DNA from 2 places in the Enterocloster sp. genome. Region 1 is predicted to be linked to the other one. Evidence: a T-box and tRNA genes for the amino acid it is inferred to sense, from the RefSeq annotation. Region 1 holds a T-box; the other holds one or more tRNA genes.

The links. The T-box of region 1 lies ahead of pheS (phenylalanine--tRNA ligase subunit alpha). A T-box ahead of a tRNA ligase gene usually reads a tRNA of that ligase, here a tRNA-Phe.
Region 2: it has a tRNA-Phe gene. The T-box ahead of pheS (phenylalanine--tRNA ligase subunit alpha) is inferred to sense a tRNA for this amino acid. The anticodon was not compared.

What each region holds. Positions count from the first base shown of each region.
Region 1 covers NZ_DBMACH010000003.1:259,469-267,357, reverse strand. Annotated here, with positions in the region: gene dnaK (molecular chaperone DnaK) at 1-652, shown strand, start outside; gene dnaJ (molecular chaperone DnaJ) at 820-1,980, shown strand; gene ACZM6M_RS05265 (SDR family oxidoreductase) at 2,489-3,397, shown strand; gene ACZM6M_RS05260 (hypothetical protein) at 3,364-4,068, shown strand; gene ACZM6M_RS05255 (DNA-3-methyladenine glycosylase family protein) at 4,065-4,970, opposite strand; T-box leader at 5,212-5,470, shown strand; gene pheS (phenylalanine--tRNA ligase subunit alpha) at 5,564-6,583, shown strand; gene pheT (phenylalanine--tRNA ligase subunit beta) at 6,616-7,889, shown strand, end outside.
Region 2 covers NZ_DBMACH010000006.1:110,558-118,446, reverse strand. Annotated here, with positions in the region: gene ACZM6M_RS08340 (sugar ABC transporter substrate-binding protein) at 1-312, shown strand, start outside; gene ACZM6M_RS08335 (sugar ABC transporter ATP-binding protein) at 361-1,869, shown strand; gene ACZM6M_RS08330 (ABC transporter permease) at 1,863-2,876, shown strand; gene ACZM6M_RS08325 (transketolase) at 2,893-3,708, shown strand; gene ACZM6M_RS08320 (transketolase family protein) at 3,705-4,640, shown strand; gene ACZM6M_RS08315 (RpiB/LacA/LacB family sugar-phosphate isomerase) at 4,637-5,278, shown strand; tRNA gene ACZM6M_RS08310 (tRNA-Gly) at 5,449-5,520, opposite strand; tRNA gene ACZM6M_RS08305 (tRNA-Gly) at 5,544-5,614, opposite strand; tRNA gene ACZM6M_RS08300 (tRNA-Phe) at 5,619-5,691, opposite strand; gene rpoN (RNA polymerase factor sigma-54) at 5,789-7,171, opposite strand; gene ACZM6M_RS08290 (YitT family protein) at 7,293-7,889, opposite strand, start outside.

The DNA.
Region 1 (7,889 bases):
CAATCAGACTGCTGTTGATATCCATGTGGTACAGGGTGAGCGTCAGTTTGCAAGAGATAACAAGACTCTTGGACAGTTCCGTCTGGATGGAATTCCGCCAGCAAGAAGAGGTATCCCTCAGATCGAGGTAACCTTCGATATCGACGCTAACGGTATTGTAAATGTATCTGCAAAGGATCTGGGAACCGGAAAAGAGCAGCACATCACCATTACCTCCGGCTCCAATATGTCTGACGCTGATATCGACAAGGCTGTAAAGGAAGCTGCTGAGTATGAGGCTCAGGATAAGAAGCGCAAGGAAGCCATTGACGCCAGAAATGACGCCGATTCCATGGTATTCCAGACTGAAAAGGCCTTAGAAGAGGTTGGAGACAAGATTGATGCCAATGATAAGGCAGAGGTAGAGGCAGACTTAAATGCACTGAAGGAAGCAATCAACCGTGCTCCGGTAGATCAGATGACCGATGCTCAGGTAGAGGATATCAAGTCCGGCAAGGAGAAGCTGATGAACAGCGCTCAGAAGCTCTTTGCAAAGGTATATGAGCAGGCACAGCAGGCAGGAGCAGCAGGTGCAGGCCCTGACATGGGCGGCGCAGCAGGCGGCTCCAGACCGGATGATGATGTAGTAGACGCAGACTTTAAGGAAGTGTAAGGAGAAAGGATTCCCGCCTGCAGCAGGGCGGGAATCCATTATATAAAACCGTAAGGCCAGAGGTCCGGTCCATTGGGCGAGATGCCCCCTGGCCGGACCTAAAGGTCTGTCCGGGGATATTTTATTTAAGAGAAAATGTTCTGATAGATATGTAAGAGGTAAACAACATGGCAGAGAGTAAGAGAGATTACTATGAGGTTCTGGGCGTTTCCAAAGACGCGGATGACGATGCCCTGAAAAAGGCATACAGAAAGCTCGCCAAAAAATATCATCCGGATGCCAATCCCGGAGACAAGGAGGCAGAGGCCAAATTTAAAGAGGCATCTGAGGCTTACAGCGTGCTCAGCGATCCTCAGAAGCGCCAGCAGTATGACCAGTTCGGCCATGCCGCCTTTGAGCAGGGAGGCGGAGGCGCAGGAGGGTTTGGCGGCTTCGGCGGTTTTGACTTTGGCGGTCAGGATATGGGAGATATTTTTGGAGATATTTTTGGAGATATCTTTGGCGGCGGCCGTTCCTCCAGAGGAAGAAGCGGTCCTTCAAGGGGCGCAAATGTAAGAACCGCAGTGAGGATCACCTTTGAAGAGGCTGTGTTCGGCTGTGAGAAGGAAATTGAGATTAATTTTAAGGAGACCTGTTCTTCCTGTAACGGAACAGGCGCAAAGGCGGGTACGTCGCCCCAGACCTGTACAAAATGTAATGGAAAGGGTAAGATCATGTATACCCAGCAGTCCTTCTTTGGACAGGTACAGAATGTACAGACCTGTCCGGAGTGTGGCGGCACAGGCAAGGTGATCAAGGAAAAGTGTCCGGATTGCTATGGTACGGGGTATAAGACAGTCCGCAAGAAGTTTAAGGTGTCCATTCCTGCCGGTATTGACAATGGTCAGTGCGTTCGTATGGCCGGAGGCGGAGAGCCCGGTATCAACGGCGGTGAGAGAGGCGACTTGCTAGTGGAGGCAGTTGTTTCCCAGCATCCGATCTTTAAGCGTCAGGATACAAGCATTTATTCTACCGTGCCGATTTCCTTTGCAAGAGCGGCTTTAGGTGGTACGATCCGGATTAAGACAGTGGACGGAGAAGTGGAGTATGAGGTTCGTCCTGGTACGCAGACTGATACGAAGGTGCGGCTGAAGGGGAAGGGGGTGCCTTCCTTAAGAAACCGGAATGTGAGAGGGGATCACTATGTGACTTTAGTGGTTCAGGTTCCTGAGAGAATGACCCAGGCTCAGAAGGAGGCCCTGAAGCGGTTTGATGAAGCTATGAATGGGGTGGCTTCGGAGGAAGGGAAGCCTAAGAAGAAGGGGTTTAAAGAATTTTTTGAAAAATGAAGATGAGATGCGCTGAGTGCAGGCGCGTTTCGTGCTTTGACTGATGTGAGCGGGAGACCGCCCTGGAATTGCTCTTGTTGGATGGTTTTGTGTGAGGATGACGAGAGACGTTTTGGGGGCGGTTTTCTTTTTTTGTGGGGAGGATGTTGTTGGAGGGGGGGGATGCGGAAGGGGAAAAGCTTTATCTTTGGGAGCGAGGGGATGCGGGAGCTGGTTTTTTAGGGATCGGGCGGGGATCTTCTTGACCCGCTTGCGGGTCAAGAAGCATCGGATGTTCATCCGATGTGAAATCGTGCAGGAACAGCTCCTTACAAGCAAGCTTGACGGGGCTGTTTCTGCACGATTTCGCGCCGTCCTGAATTTTTGAGAAAAATTAAGAAAATCGCAAAGATTCTGGGGGGGAGTATGGGTATAATGGTAGATATATTTTTACCTGGGACTGCCGGATGACGTGGGATTTCCGGGGACTGGGTAAGGCTTATGAGGAAGAAAGGCTATTGGTTATAGAATGAAAAAACGGATTTTGATCACGGGTTCAGGAGGATTTCTGGGGTCGAGACTTGCGGAATATTTTGAGGGGAAGGATGGGTATGAGACGGTAGCGGTTACCCATGAGGAGCTGGATATTACAGATATGGTGGCGGTGTCTGCATTTTTTAAGGCGATTCGTCCTCAGGCAGTGCTGCACTGTGCAGGCTTGTCTAATACGGGACAGTGTGAGGCGGATCCCCTGGCTTCGGGACGGATCAATGTTCAGGGAACAGAAAATATAGCAAGAGCCTGCAGGGAGAGCGGCTGCAGGCTGATCTTTATGAGTTCGGATCAGGTTTATGCGGGAACAGATACTCTGGAGCCGAATCGTGAGACAGACCGGGTGAAGCCGGTGAATGTGTATGGAAGGGATAAAAAACGGGCAGAGGAGGCAGCGCTTGCTTTGGCAGAAGGGGCGGTCTGTCTGCGTTTGACCTGGATGTATGATTATCCGGTTCCGAAAAGGACGCCGGGAACCGGGCTGTTAGGACAGATGTTTGCAGCCGCCGGGGAAGGAAAGGTGATTGTAAGCCCGATCCATGATTACAGAGGCATCACCTATGTGTGGGATGTGATCCGGGCTATGGAGCAGGTGATGGAACTGCCGGGAGGAATCTATAATTTCGGGAGCAGGAATCAGAGAAGCACCTGGGAAACCGCCGGGATTTTTGCTCAGGCAGTATCTGTAAAAACAGGAGTGCTGCCAAAGGTGGAAGCGGACAGGGATCGTTTTCGTTCGCTCCCCAGAAATCTGACGATCGATACAGGTAAAATAGAAGCCTTGGGGATTTTCCTTGGGGATACGGCAGAGGGATTATCCCGATGCATGAAGGATAACGGAGTCTGCTGGAAGTGGAAGAAAGAGCAGCTGTCTGCCCGGGGATAAAGGCCGGACAGAAGAATTGCCATAATAAAAAGGAGGTTCTGTCGAACGTGGGACAGAAGGATATAAAAAAAGATCAGGCACCAAAACGGCCGCAGAAGGTATCGGGACAAGCTCTTAAAATCTGCGGAATGACATTGATCTGTCTGGGAGTTATGTTTGCCGTGGCCTGGGTGAACCGGAACCGCCAGGAGAACCGTCTGGCGGAAGAATATACGATTTCAGCGGAAAATCCCCGCCATATCCGCTTTGAAGAGATGCCTGAGGGAGAGGCCGAAATGACAGCAGGTCTGTTTTTCCGCTATCACGCCATGGCTCAGTATGAGGAATGCAGCAGCCTTCTTTCAAAGGATCAGGCAGAGTTTATGAATTTTCCCCAACAGGAGGAGGATTTTAGAAGCGGCTCCTACATAAAAGATTATTTGATCCACAGCTTTGAAACGCTTCCGGAGGAGGAATATGCGGGAAGCAAAGAGTATTATGACGGCAGAGCAGCCCTTTTGGGATATGAGGAATACCGTGTAGTCCGTGTGGTCTTTCATCAGACCTGGACAGACCAGGCCATTAAAAACAGACAATTAAGCGGAGATGGAGAATATATCCGGGAAATGGCTGTGGGAAAGGGAAGGGACGGATGGAAAATATTTGAGGCCGGAAACCCTCAGGAGCTTTAAGTCTGGTTTTTTCCTATTACATTTCTCTCATAGTTGAAAATATACTGTTGCATTACCCCTGCATAGCCCGGATAGCATCCGAAGGAATCTTCGATGATTCGGTCAAACAGCTGGGATTTGGGGATGCGGCGGTATTTTTTTTCGTCAAAATAATGTTCCATGAGGATTTTCTGGATCCAGGTATCGACAGGAAATGCATCAATATGATGGAGACCGAAGAGGCAGACGCAGTTCGCTACCTTTTTACCGATTCCATAAAAGCTGGTGAGATAATCTATGGCCTCTTTATAGTTCTGGGAGGACAGAAGATCCAGGTTCAGGCTTCCTTCCAGTGCGTCCTGACAGAGCCGGTGGATATATTTTGCCCGGTATCCCAGCTTCAGTGCCAGCAGGTCATCCAATGAGGCGCGGCTTAACTGTTCCGGCGTAGGAAAGGCAAAGGGGGAGGGACCGGCTTCAGAAAGCTTTGAGGATGCGAGCAATGTGCGTTCAATGTGCGTTCCATAATTACGGCACAGAGCTTCAACTAAGGAGCGGATGGCCGGGATGGTCTTTTGCTGGGAGATAACAAAGGTGATGATCATTTCCCATGGATCCTGACGGAGAATACGAATGCCTGCACCTGCTTTGGCGGCAGATAAAAGATAAGTATCATCCGGATCTATGGAATCAATCATGGCCTGGTAGTCTGTGGACACATCAAAATAGGACAGCCAGTATTCCAAAGAACCTTCTTCGCATTCAAAGGTGAATTGGGAATCGTTTTGCCTGATGGATAAAAGCTTCCCCTGGCTGATCACGGACCACAGTCCGGGCTCTTTTCCTGGCATCAGCCGGAAACACTGACCGGAGAGAGCGGTCTGCTCTAAGTCAAAGCAGGGGATGGTACAGGTATATTTCATGGAAATCATCCTTTCTTTTGTGAAAATGATGGTTCTATGATAGCTGGAAAGGAGAGAAAGGTCAAATGAAAAATGAGTTTCTGTACTCTGCACCGGCCTCTGGAGTTTGGTGTGCTGGACTCCGGTTTCCGGTCATAGGAGAACCTAACTCCAGCGACTGGTGCAAAATGTGAAAACGCAGGAAAAAATGGGGGTTGACTTTTCTAGATGAAACGGCTAAAATTTACAGTAGATTTTATATCTAAAAGCGATGAGAGTGTACAGTAGGTACTTATGTTCTCACAGAGAGGGAAGGTCGTCGGCTGGAAGCGTTCCCGAGTTCACATAAGCGCTGAATTTCCCACCGGAGCTGCATGGGTGAAAGGGCGTCTGCTCGCAGCCTGTGACGTAGGCGTGCGTTAAGCGTGTTTAAGTGTCTGCAAAGGATAGAAAGCCTTGGCTTAGTATCTGTATTGCAGGAATCAGGGTGGTACCGCGGAATGATTTGATCCGTCCCTTCAGGAATCTGAAGGGGCGGTTTTTTGTTATGGCAGCAAACATTTCCGCGAAAAGAACCGTACACTTATTTAAAAGAGAACAGAAAAGGAGAACCCATGAAAGAGCAGTTAGAGAAGATCAAAGAAGAGGCGCTGCAGCAGATTTCTTCCGCTGAGAGCCTTGATACGCTGAATGACATCCGTGTCGCTTATCTTGGAAAGAAGGGAGAGCTGACCAGCCTTTTAAAGAGCATGAAGGATGTGGCTCCGGAAGACCGTCCAAAGGTGGGACAGCTGGTAAATGAAGCCAGAGCTGTGATCGAGGGCCGCTTAGAGGAAGCAAAGGCTGCCCTGGCAAAGAAGGCCAGAGAAGAGCAGTTAAAGAGAGAGGTTATTGACGTTACCCTTCCTGCAAAGAAGAACAGCGTAGGCCACAGCCATCCAAATACCATTGCATTAGAGGCAGTGGAGCGGATTTTCGTGGGCATGGGCTACGAGGTAGTAGAAGGCCCTGAGGTGGAGTATGATGAGTACAACTTTACCAAATTAAATATCCCGCCAAACCATCCGGCTAAGGATGAGCAGGATACCTTCTATATCAGCAAGGACATTGTGCTCCGTACCCAGACCTCCCCGGTACAGGCCAGAACCATGGAAACAGGTAAGCTTCCTATCCGTATGATTTCTCCGGGCCGCGTATTCCGTTCCGATGAGGTGGATGCAACCCATTCTCCATCCTTCCATCAGGTCGAGGGACTGGTTATTGATAAAAATATTACATTCTCCGATTTAAAGGGAACTCTGGCAGAGTTTGCACGAGAGATGTTCGGCGAGGATACAAAGGTTAAATTCCGTCCCCACCATTTCCCATTTACCGAACCCAGCGCCGAGATGGACGTAAGCTGCTTTAAGTGCGGCGGAAAAGGCTGCCGTTTCTGCAAGGGCTCCGGCTGGATTGAGATTTTAGGCTGCGGTATGGTACATCCCCATGTATTTGAGATGTGCGGCATTGATCCCCAGGAATATACAGGCTTTGCTTTCGGCGTAGGCCTGGAGCGAATTGCCCTGTTAAAATATGAGATCGACGATATGCGCCTTCTCTATGAAAATGATATCCGCTTCTTAAAGCAGTTTTAATTGTTCCATCATAAATAAAAAGGAGAACCGACATGAATACAGCATTATCATGGATTAAAGCATATGTTCCTGACCTGGATGTGGCTGCCCAGGAGTATACAGATGCGATGACATTGACAGGCACCAAGGTTGAAGGATTTACCTGTTTAGATAAAAATCTGGAAAAGATCGTAGTAGGAGAAGTTCTTTCCGTAGAACGTCATCCGGACGCTGACAAGCTGGTCGTGTGCCAGGTCAACGTAGGGGAAGCAGAGCCCGTACAGATCGTAACCGGAGCGCCAAATATTACAAAGGATTCCATCGGTGCAAAGGTACCGGTGGTACTGGACGGCGGACGAGTAGCAGGAGGCCATGACGGCGGCCCCCTTCCGGAGGAAGGCATTAAAATTAAAAAGGGCAAATTAAGAGGCGTGGAGTCCTTTGGAATGATGTGCTCCATCGAAGAGCTGGGCGCTGACCGGAATATGTATCCGGATGCCCCTGAAAGCGGCATCTACCTGCTCCCCGAGGACAGTGTTCCCGGCGACGATGCAGTGCGGATCCTGGGTCTGAGAGACGTGGTGTTTGAATACGAGATTACCTCCAACCGTGTAGACTGCTACAGCGTAGTGGGAATCGCAAGAGAGGCAGCCGCTACCTTCCGCAAGCCCTTCTTCCCGCCGGTGGTTACAGCTACGGGCAACAATGAGGACATTCACGATTACTTAAAGGTGAGTGTGGAAAATACAGACCTGTGTAAGCGCTACTGTGCCAGAATGGTAAAGAATATCAAGCTGGCTCCTTCACCGGAGTGGATGCAGCGCCGTCTGGCTGCCAGCGGAATCCGTCCCATCAACAATATCGTGGATATCACCAACTATGTGATGGAAGAGTACGGACAGCCCATGCACGCCTTTGACTATGACCAGCTGGCAGGTCATGAGATCGTGGTAAAATGTGCTTCTGAGGGGGATGTATTCCAGACTCTGGACGGACAGGACAGAACACTGGATTCTACCATTTTAATGATCAATGACGGTGAAAAGCAGGTGGGAATCGCCGGTATCATGGGAGGCGAAAACTCCAAGATCACAGACAATGTGTCCTCTATGGTATTTGAGTGCGCCTGCTTTGACGGCACCAATATCCGTCTTTCCGCAAAGAAGCTGGGCCTGCGCACCGATGCGTCCGGCAAGTATGAAAAGGGACTGGATCCCAACACTGCAGAAGAGGCTGTAAATCGTGCCTGCCAGCTGATCGAAGAGCTGGGAGCTGGAGAGGTTGTAGGCGGAATGATTGATGTTTATCCTGTAAAGAGAGGGGAGAC
Region 2 (7,889 bases), on a different contig from region 1:
TTTATTAATGCAAACCCTCAGATTGATGGAGTATTTACCATTAACGATCCAACGGCCAGAGGAGCAATCGCGGCTCTTAAGGAAGCTGGACGTTTAGATCAGACAAAGGTAGTTTCTATAGATGGTTCTGATGAAGGAAAGGGTTTCATTCGTGCGGGAGAAATGGTTGCATCTGCTGCCCAGGATCCTGAAAAAATTGGACAGACCTGTATTGAAGCAGCTTATAAGGTACTGGCAGGAGAGGAAGTTGAAGAAAAAATCGTTGTTCCTATGTTCATTATTACAGAAGAGAATGTGGAAGAATCCAATTAGCATAGAAATTGTCTGATTTGGGGAATGCAGAACAGGAGTGGCAGGTGTATGTCAAATGAATATGTTTTTGAGATGAGAGATATAACGAAAGCCTTCAATCGCAATGTTGTGCTGGACGGTGTAAGCATTTCCATAAGGCCCGGAGAAGTCCGGGCCCTTATGGGCGAAAATGGTGCGGGAAAGTCGACATTGATGAAAATTCTTGGGGGTATATACAGTGCGGATTCTGGATCAATCTATATGCAGGGAAAGGAAGTTTCCATACAATGTGTGGAAGATGCCAGAAAGTATGGCGTAAGTTTTATTCATCAGGAAATTACCAATATTCCTGAAATGACGATTGCAGAGAATATATTCCTGGGACGTGAACCTAAAAACCATATGAAAATGGTGGATTACAGGAAGATGAAACAGGAAGCTCAAAAAGCGCTTGACTCTCTGGGATTGGGACTGGATGCAGGTTCTCTTATTCGTGGACTTTCAGTAGCCCAGCAGCAGATGATTGAAATTGCAAGAGCTGTCAATGAAGGGGCAAAAATTCTTATTTTAGACGAACCTACGGCTTCTCTGTCTAAGAGTGAAACAGATAATTTGTTTGCACAAATGAAGCGGCTCAAAGAAGCTGGGGTAGCAATGATTTATATTTCCCATCGTATGGAAGAAACATTTAAGGTTTGTGATACTGTAACGGTATTACGAGATGGAAGTTTCATTGGAACAAGGAATACGGCTGAAACATCGGAAAATGAACTTATTAGTATGATGGTCGGCCGGGAATTCAACAATATGTATGGGAATAAGCGGGTTACTGGAAAAGAAGTAGTATTAGAAGTTAAGAATTTGACAACTGATAAAGTAAAAGATATTAGTTTTACTCTAAAGAAGGGTGAGATACTTGGCTTTTCGGGTTTGGTAGGAGCAGGACGTACTGAATTGGCGTTGGCTCTTTTTGGGATTGATCCGATTCGGTCTGGTGAAATCTGCATGGAGGGCAGGTCGTTAAATATTAAAAAGCCTCAGGATGCAATTCGTGCCGGAATTGCACTGGTTCCAGAGGAGCGGAAGGAGCAGGGATTATTTTTAAGCCATAGCATTGCTACAAACCTGACTTTTCAGGTACTTCCGCAATTTATACATCACTTGAGAGTTGATAAAAAGAAAGAGCGGGGAATTGTGGATGAATTTAAACAAAAGCTTTCAATTAAAATGGCATCCACAGAGCAGGCATCTGGTGAACTTTCGGGAGGAAATCAGCAGAAAATAGTTATTTCCAAATGGTTGGCAGCAGCTCCGAAAGTATTAATTATGGATGAGCCTACTCGCGGAATTGACGTAGGCGCAAAAGCTGAAATTTATAAGCTGATGCACAGCCTGGCAGAGGCTGGGGTATCTATTATTATGATTTCTTCTGAACTTCCGGAGATTATTAACAATTCCAGCAGAATTGTAGTAATGCGTGAGGGAAGGATTACGGGGATTTTAGATCAGGCTGAAGCAGAGGCTTCACAGGAAACGATTATGTCATATGCGGTAGGAGGAGAATGTTCGGTATGTTAAATAAGAAAAAAACGGATATGGAAACAGAGGGAGTTGCTGGTGCAGCAAGTCCGTGGAATACAATTCCCTTTTTAATCTGGATCAAGCGTAATATGGCGGCCATGGTCGCATTGGTATTTCTTTGTATTGTTTTATCAACAGCAACAGAAACATTTCTTGTACATGGAAATCTTGTCAGTGTGCTCAGACAGGTCTGCGTTAACTGTTTAATTGCTTTTGGCATTACCTGTGTTCTTATTTGCGGTGGCATTGATTTATCGGTAGGCTCTGTTGTGGCAGCAGCAGGTGTTTTGGCTGTTCAGTGTGGCAATAGTGGATTTCCTCTGATTTTCTGTATATTGGTTCCATTGTTGTTCGGAGCGGTAATTGGTTTCATCAATGGATACATTATTTCTCACACTACAATTCCTCCTTTTATTGTTACGCTATCTACTCAGATTATTGTACGAGGAATCAGTTATATTCTGACTGGAGGTCAGCCTGCACAGTCCAGTAATGAAGCATTTAATAATCTGGGTGTAGGAAGTATTTTGGGAATTCCCATTCCGGTTATTTTTGTAATTGTGACATTTATTATTTTATATTTTATTATGAATCGTTCATCTTTTGGCCGCCATGTATATGCAACAGGAGGAAACAAAGAGGCTGCTAAATATGCAGGTGTCGATACCAGATGGGTTCAGGTGCGGGTATTTATTATAAGCGGTGTTCTGGCGGCGTTGGCTGGTGTTGTTCTGGCAGCAAGATTATATTCCGGACAGCCATCTGTAGGTGAAGGTTTTGAACGTGATGCGATTGCGGCATCTGTTTTGGGTGGTACCAGTTTTAATGGAGGCATCGGAACTCTTGGAGGAACTGTAATAGGTGTTTTGATTATTGGCGTATTGAATAATGGTATGAATCTGTTAAAGATTAACAGTTATTGGCAGTTTGTAGTAAAAGGCTGTGTAATTCTGGGCGCAGTTTATGTTGATTATTTAAAAAAGAGAGGTTCTTTGAAAAAGTAGGAAAAGGAGAATACATATGGAACAAAAGGAATTAGAACAGGTTTGCAAAAATATCAGGCGAGATATTATCAATATGACAGCGGATGCTTCATCTGGCCATCCGGGAGGTTCCCTGTCGGCAGTAGAAATTATGACAGCGTTGTTTTTTGAAAAAATGAATATAAATCCTCAAGAACCAAAATGGGAAGGTCGCGATCGATTTGTGCTGTCTAAAGGTCATGCAGCACCTTGCTATTATGCGGTTTTAGGAGAGAGAGGGTATTTTGATAAAAATGAATTTAAAAATTTCCGCCAGCTTCATAGCATTCTTCAAGGGCATCCTGATACAAAGAAGTGTCCGGGTGTGGATGCCTCTACTGGTTCTTTGGGGCAGGGAATTTCTATTGCAGTAGGCATGGCCTTGGGAGAGAAAAAACTTCAGAACAGTACGGTTCAGGTCTACACGCTTCTGGGAGATGGAGAACTTCAGGAAGGGCAGGTTTGGGAAGCATCTATGGCGGCGGCTCATTATGGATTAGATAATTTGACTGTAATCGTAGATCATAATGGACTTCAAATTGATGGAACGAACGATCAGGTAATGGGGCTTGGAGATTTGGCAGGCAAGTTTAAGGCGTTTGGGTTTAATGTATTGGAGATAGATGGTAATAATCTTTCGGATGTACTTAAAGCATTAGACGCACCATTTTGGGGTAAGCCAAAATGCATTATTGCCAATACGATTAAGGGAAAGGGTATCTCTTTTATGGAAAATCAGGTAGGCTGGCATGGAAAAGCTCCGAGTGAAGAGGAGCGTTGTAAGGCGTTAAAAGAATTGGAGGAAGCGGTATGAGTGAGATGAAGGCAATCAGAGTGGCTTATGGTGAGGCTCTGGCAAAATTAGGTGAGTTAAACGAAAAAGTAGTTGTCTTGGATGCAGATCTGGCTCATGCTACTATGACAGCTACCTTTGGTGAAAAATTTCCAGAACGCTTTTTTAATGCAGGAATTGCGGAAGCGAACATGATAGATATGGCAGCGGGGCTTTCGACATCCGGGTATATTCCATTTGCCAGTACTTTTGCGGTTTTTGGTACGGGAAGAGCATACGATCAGGTGAGAAATGGATGTGCATATCCTGGCTTTAATGTAAAGTTTGGTATGACGCATGCAGGTATTACTTTGGGAGAGGACGGAGGAAGTCATCAGGCGATTGAGGATATAGCGCTTATGCGTGTTATTCCGGGAATGACGGTAATTGTTCCGTGCGATGCTAAAGAAACAGAGAGAGCTGTTATGGCAGCTGCTCAGATAGAAGGGCCGGTATACCTGAGATTGGCAAGATTGCCAAGTCCAGTATTTGAAGAGGAAATGCCGTTTGAAGTTGGAAAGGCAAATGTCTTGAGGGAAGGAAAGAGTGCTGCAGTAATTGCTTGCGGAATTATGGTGGCTCCAGTTTTGGAATGTGCAAAGCGTCTTGAAAAAGAGGGCATTTCTCTTACAGTAATTAATATGCATACAATTAAACCGATTGATAGAGAATGCATTGTTAAATATGCAAATCAGTGCGGTCGAATAATTACAGTAGAGGAGCATAGTGTAATTGGTGGTTTAGGTGATGCAGTAGGAAGTGTTCTTCTGGAAGAACAGTGTGACACTATATTTAAGAAAATCGGTGTTCAGGATCGGTTTGGCCAGTCTGGTAAACCTGAGGAGCTATTAGAAGAATATGGGCTTAGTGAAGAGCAGATTTATAATCAGATAAAAGGAGTATTAAAACCATGAGAATTGCATTGATTAATGAAAACAGTCAGGCTGGAAAAAATGAAATGATTTACAGAAGTTTGAAAAAAGTGGCTGATATAAAAGGATATGAAGTAGATAATTATGGAATGTATTCAGCTGAGGATGAAAACTCTCTTACCTATGTACAAAATGGAATTTTGGCCTCCATTCTTCTTAATTCAGGGGCCGCAGACTATGTTGTGACTGGATGCGGAACTGGAGAGGGCGCTATGCTTGCGTTAAACAGCTTTCCGGGGGTGATCTGCGGTCATGTGTGTGATCCCAGTGATGGCTATATGTTTGCTCAGATCAACGATGGTAATGCGGTCTCTCTTCCATTTGCCAAGGGATTTGGATGGGGAGCAGAACTGAATTTGGAGTATATTTTTGAAAAACTATTTTCTGAGAAAAGTGGTCAGGGATATCCAAAAGAGAGAGCGGTGCCAGAACAGAGAAATAAGAGGATTCTGGATGAAGTGAGAAGAAATAATTTTAAAGATTTGCTGATGTGCTTAAAGGGGCTGGATCAGGAGCTTGTAAGAGGCAGTGTGATGGGAGAACGATTTAAGGAATTGTTTTTTGCTAATTGTAAGGATGAAGCCATCTGCAGTTATGTTAAGGGATTACTTGGAGAATAAAATAATGTTTTAAAGTTATTAGGAACAGTGTCTGTTGTGTACAGGCTGTTCCTTTTATATTATAGATTTGTTAGTCTTGCAGATAGCCGTCTACAACTGTCTACCACCTTCCAGACACATAAAAACGGCGGAAACCTTCAAAAATAAAGGCTTCCGCTGAAATTACAAAAAGCGCGAGACGGGATTCGAACCCGCGGCCCCCACCTTGGCAAGGTGGTGCTCCACCACTGAGCCACTCGCGCATAAAACAGATATCCTGTTTTCAAGCAGGTGATGGGAATCGAACCCACGTATCTAGCTTGGAAGGCTAGTGTTCTACCATTGAACTACACCTGCGCAGTGCCCAAAGTCGGAATCGAACCAACGACACGAGGATTTTCAGTCCTCTGCTCTACCAACTGAGCTATCTGGGCATCCGTATCAGTGATTGAAAATCGCTGACAACGGTGATATTCTACCCTTTTTTTTGTAAGCTGTCAAGTCTTTTGGTAAAATATTTAAAAAAAATCGTTAAATGTACTCTTTTCGCCCGCTGGCGTCTAAAATTCCTTCCTCTTCCCTGTATTTTGCAACGGTTCTCCTGGAGATGGTGATACCCTGGGAAGCCAGTTTTTCGCTTAGAAGGCGGTCGCTGTAGGGCTTTTTGGGGTCTTCTCCGGCTATGATTTTCCTGAGAGCCAGTTTGATGGCTGCGGCATTGATGCCATGAGAGGCGGAGTTTAAACCATTTTCACTGCGGGAAACGGAGCGCGAAAAGAAAAAGCTCAGGGGATATACACCCCAGGAGCACTGGAGATATTTATGGCTGACGGCTCTGCTGACCGTAGACTCATGTATCCCCAGCCGGTCTGCGATATCAGTCATGCGCAGCGGGACAAGGTGATTGGAACCCTTTGAGAAAAATGCTTCCTGATGCTCCAGAATAGCCTTGGACACATCCATCAAGGTGAGGCTTCTCTGTGCGATGCACTGGCGGATCCATTCTGCCTGACGAAGCTTATTTCCCAGATATTCTTTTACCTCCTCAGACTCAGGTTCCTGGCTCATTTTGCGGTAATAGCTGCTGATTTCAATGGCCGGATACATGGCTTCATTTAAGAGGATATCAAAATGGTCTTTAAATTTGACAATGGTTACATCCGGAATAATATAGCGGAGCTGTTCCCGGCTGGAAAAGGACATTCCGGGTTTGGGATTCAGGGAGCGGATGATCTGGCAGCAGTCTGCGGCTTCCGCAGGGGACAGACGAAGCTTTCTGGCAATGGCTGGTATCTGATTTTTGGCAATCATTTCCAGGCACTGACAGGTTAATGTTTTCATCACAGGTGTAAGGAGGCCGCGGCGTTCCAGCTGAAGATTTAAACACTCTTCCAGATTTCGGGCAAAAACTCCTGCAGGGTCCAGTTTCTGGAGCTGCGCAAGAAGCTTAAGGATATGTGCTTCGTCTGTTTTAAGATCTGCCGCAATATCTCCGGGAGATTCGGTGAGATAGCCTCTGTCATCTAACGATTCCAGCATGTAGTGAATAATCTGTGTATCATCGGCAGAAAGCTCCTCTGAGATCAGCTGGGACCAGAGATAGTCTTCCAGCGTCTCGCCGTCATCCGTATCAATGTTCCAGGAATCCTTAAAATCGTAGTCATCATCGTTGTTCTGCCGCTGGTAGAGGTAATAGTTTTCTTCATTAAAGGAATTAAGCCACTGCTGCTGTTCAATGGATTCCCGATCCGGCCCTCCGGAAGAAGAATCAGATATTTCCATCACGGGATTTTCCAGTGCCGTCTCATTGATATATGTGTTTAATTCCTGGGCAGTCATCTGCAGGATCTCAGCAGATTGTATCATGCGTTGGGATAGGGTCTGAGTCTGTCGGGTCTGAAGCTTCAGATCCATGGAAAGCACCTTCTTTCGTAAGATATGATTGGTTTAAGTATATCACAGATCGTTCTGTTTTTGAATGCAAAAAGAGCGCCCCGCTTAACATAAAGATAAAGGAGGCGCTGGAAATTCCAGATCAGCTTGCCAGAAAGCCTTTTCCTACGATCTCGCTGGAATTGGAGATGAGCATAAAGGCAGTGGGTTCAATTTTTCTTATATAGTTGCGCAGCTTTAAGGCCTGACTGCGTTTCATGGTAGTCATGATCACGGTCTTGTCATTGTGGGAAAATGCTCCCTCCGCGTGGTAGACTGTGGCGCTGCGGTTTAAGGTATGGATGATGTAATCACAGATGGGATCGGGATTGTCGCAGATGATATTAAAACATTTGCAGAGATTGATATTTTCGATCACATCATCGATCACAAGGGATTTAGCTGCAAGGCCGATGGTGGAGAACAGTCCTGTTTCCGCATCAAAGATGAAAAAGGAAGTCAGAACGGATGCCACATCTACCAGCATCAGTACGGTGCCTATATTCATGCTGGTGTGCTTTTTCATGATCATGGCAATGATATCCGTACCGCCGCTGGATGCTCCGATATTGAATAAAATAGCGGTTCCGATGGCAGGCAGGAAAATTGCAAACATCAGTTCCAGAAGCGGCTCTGAGGTCAGAGGCTTTGTCAATGGGCAGATACGCTCCAGGAGGGAAAGACTGACGGACATAACAAC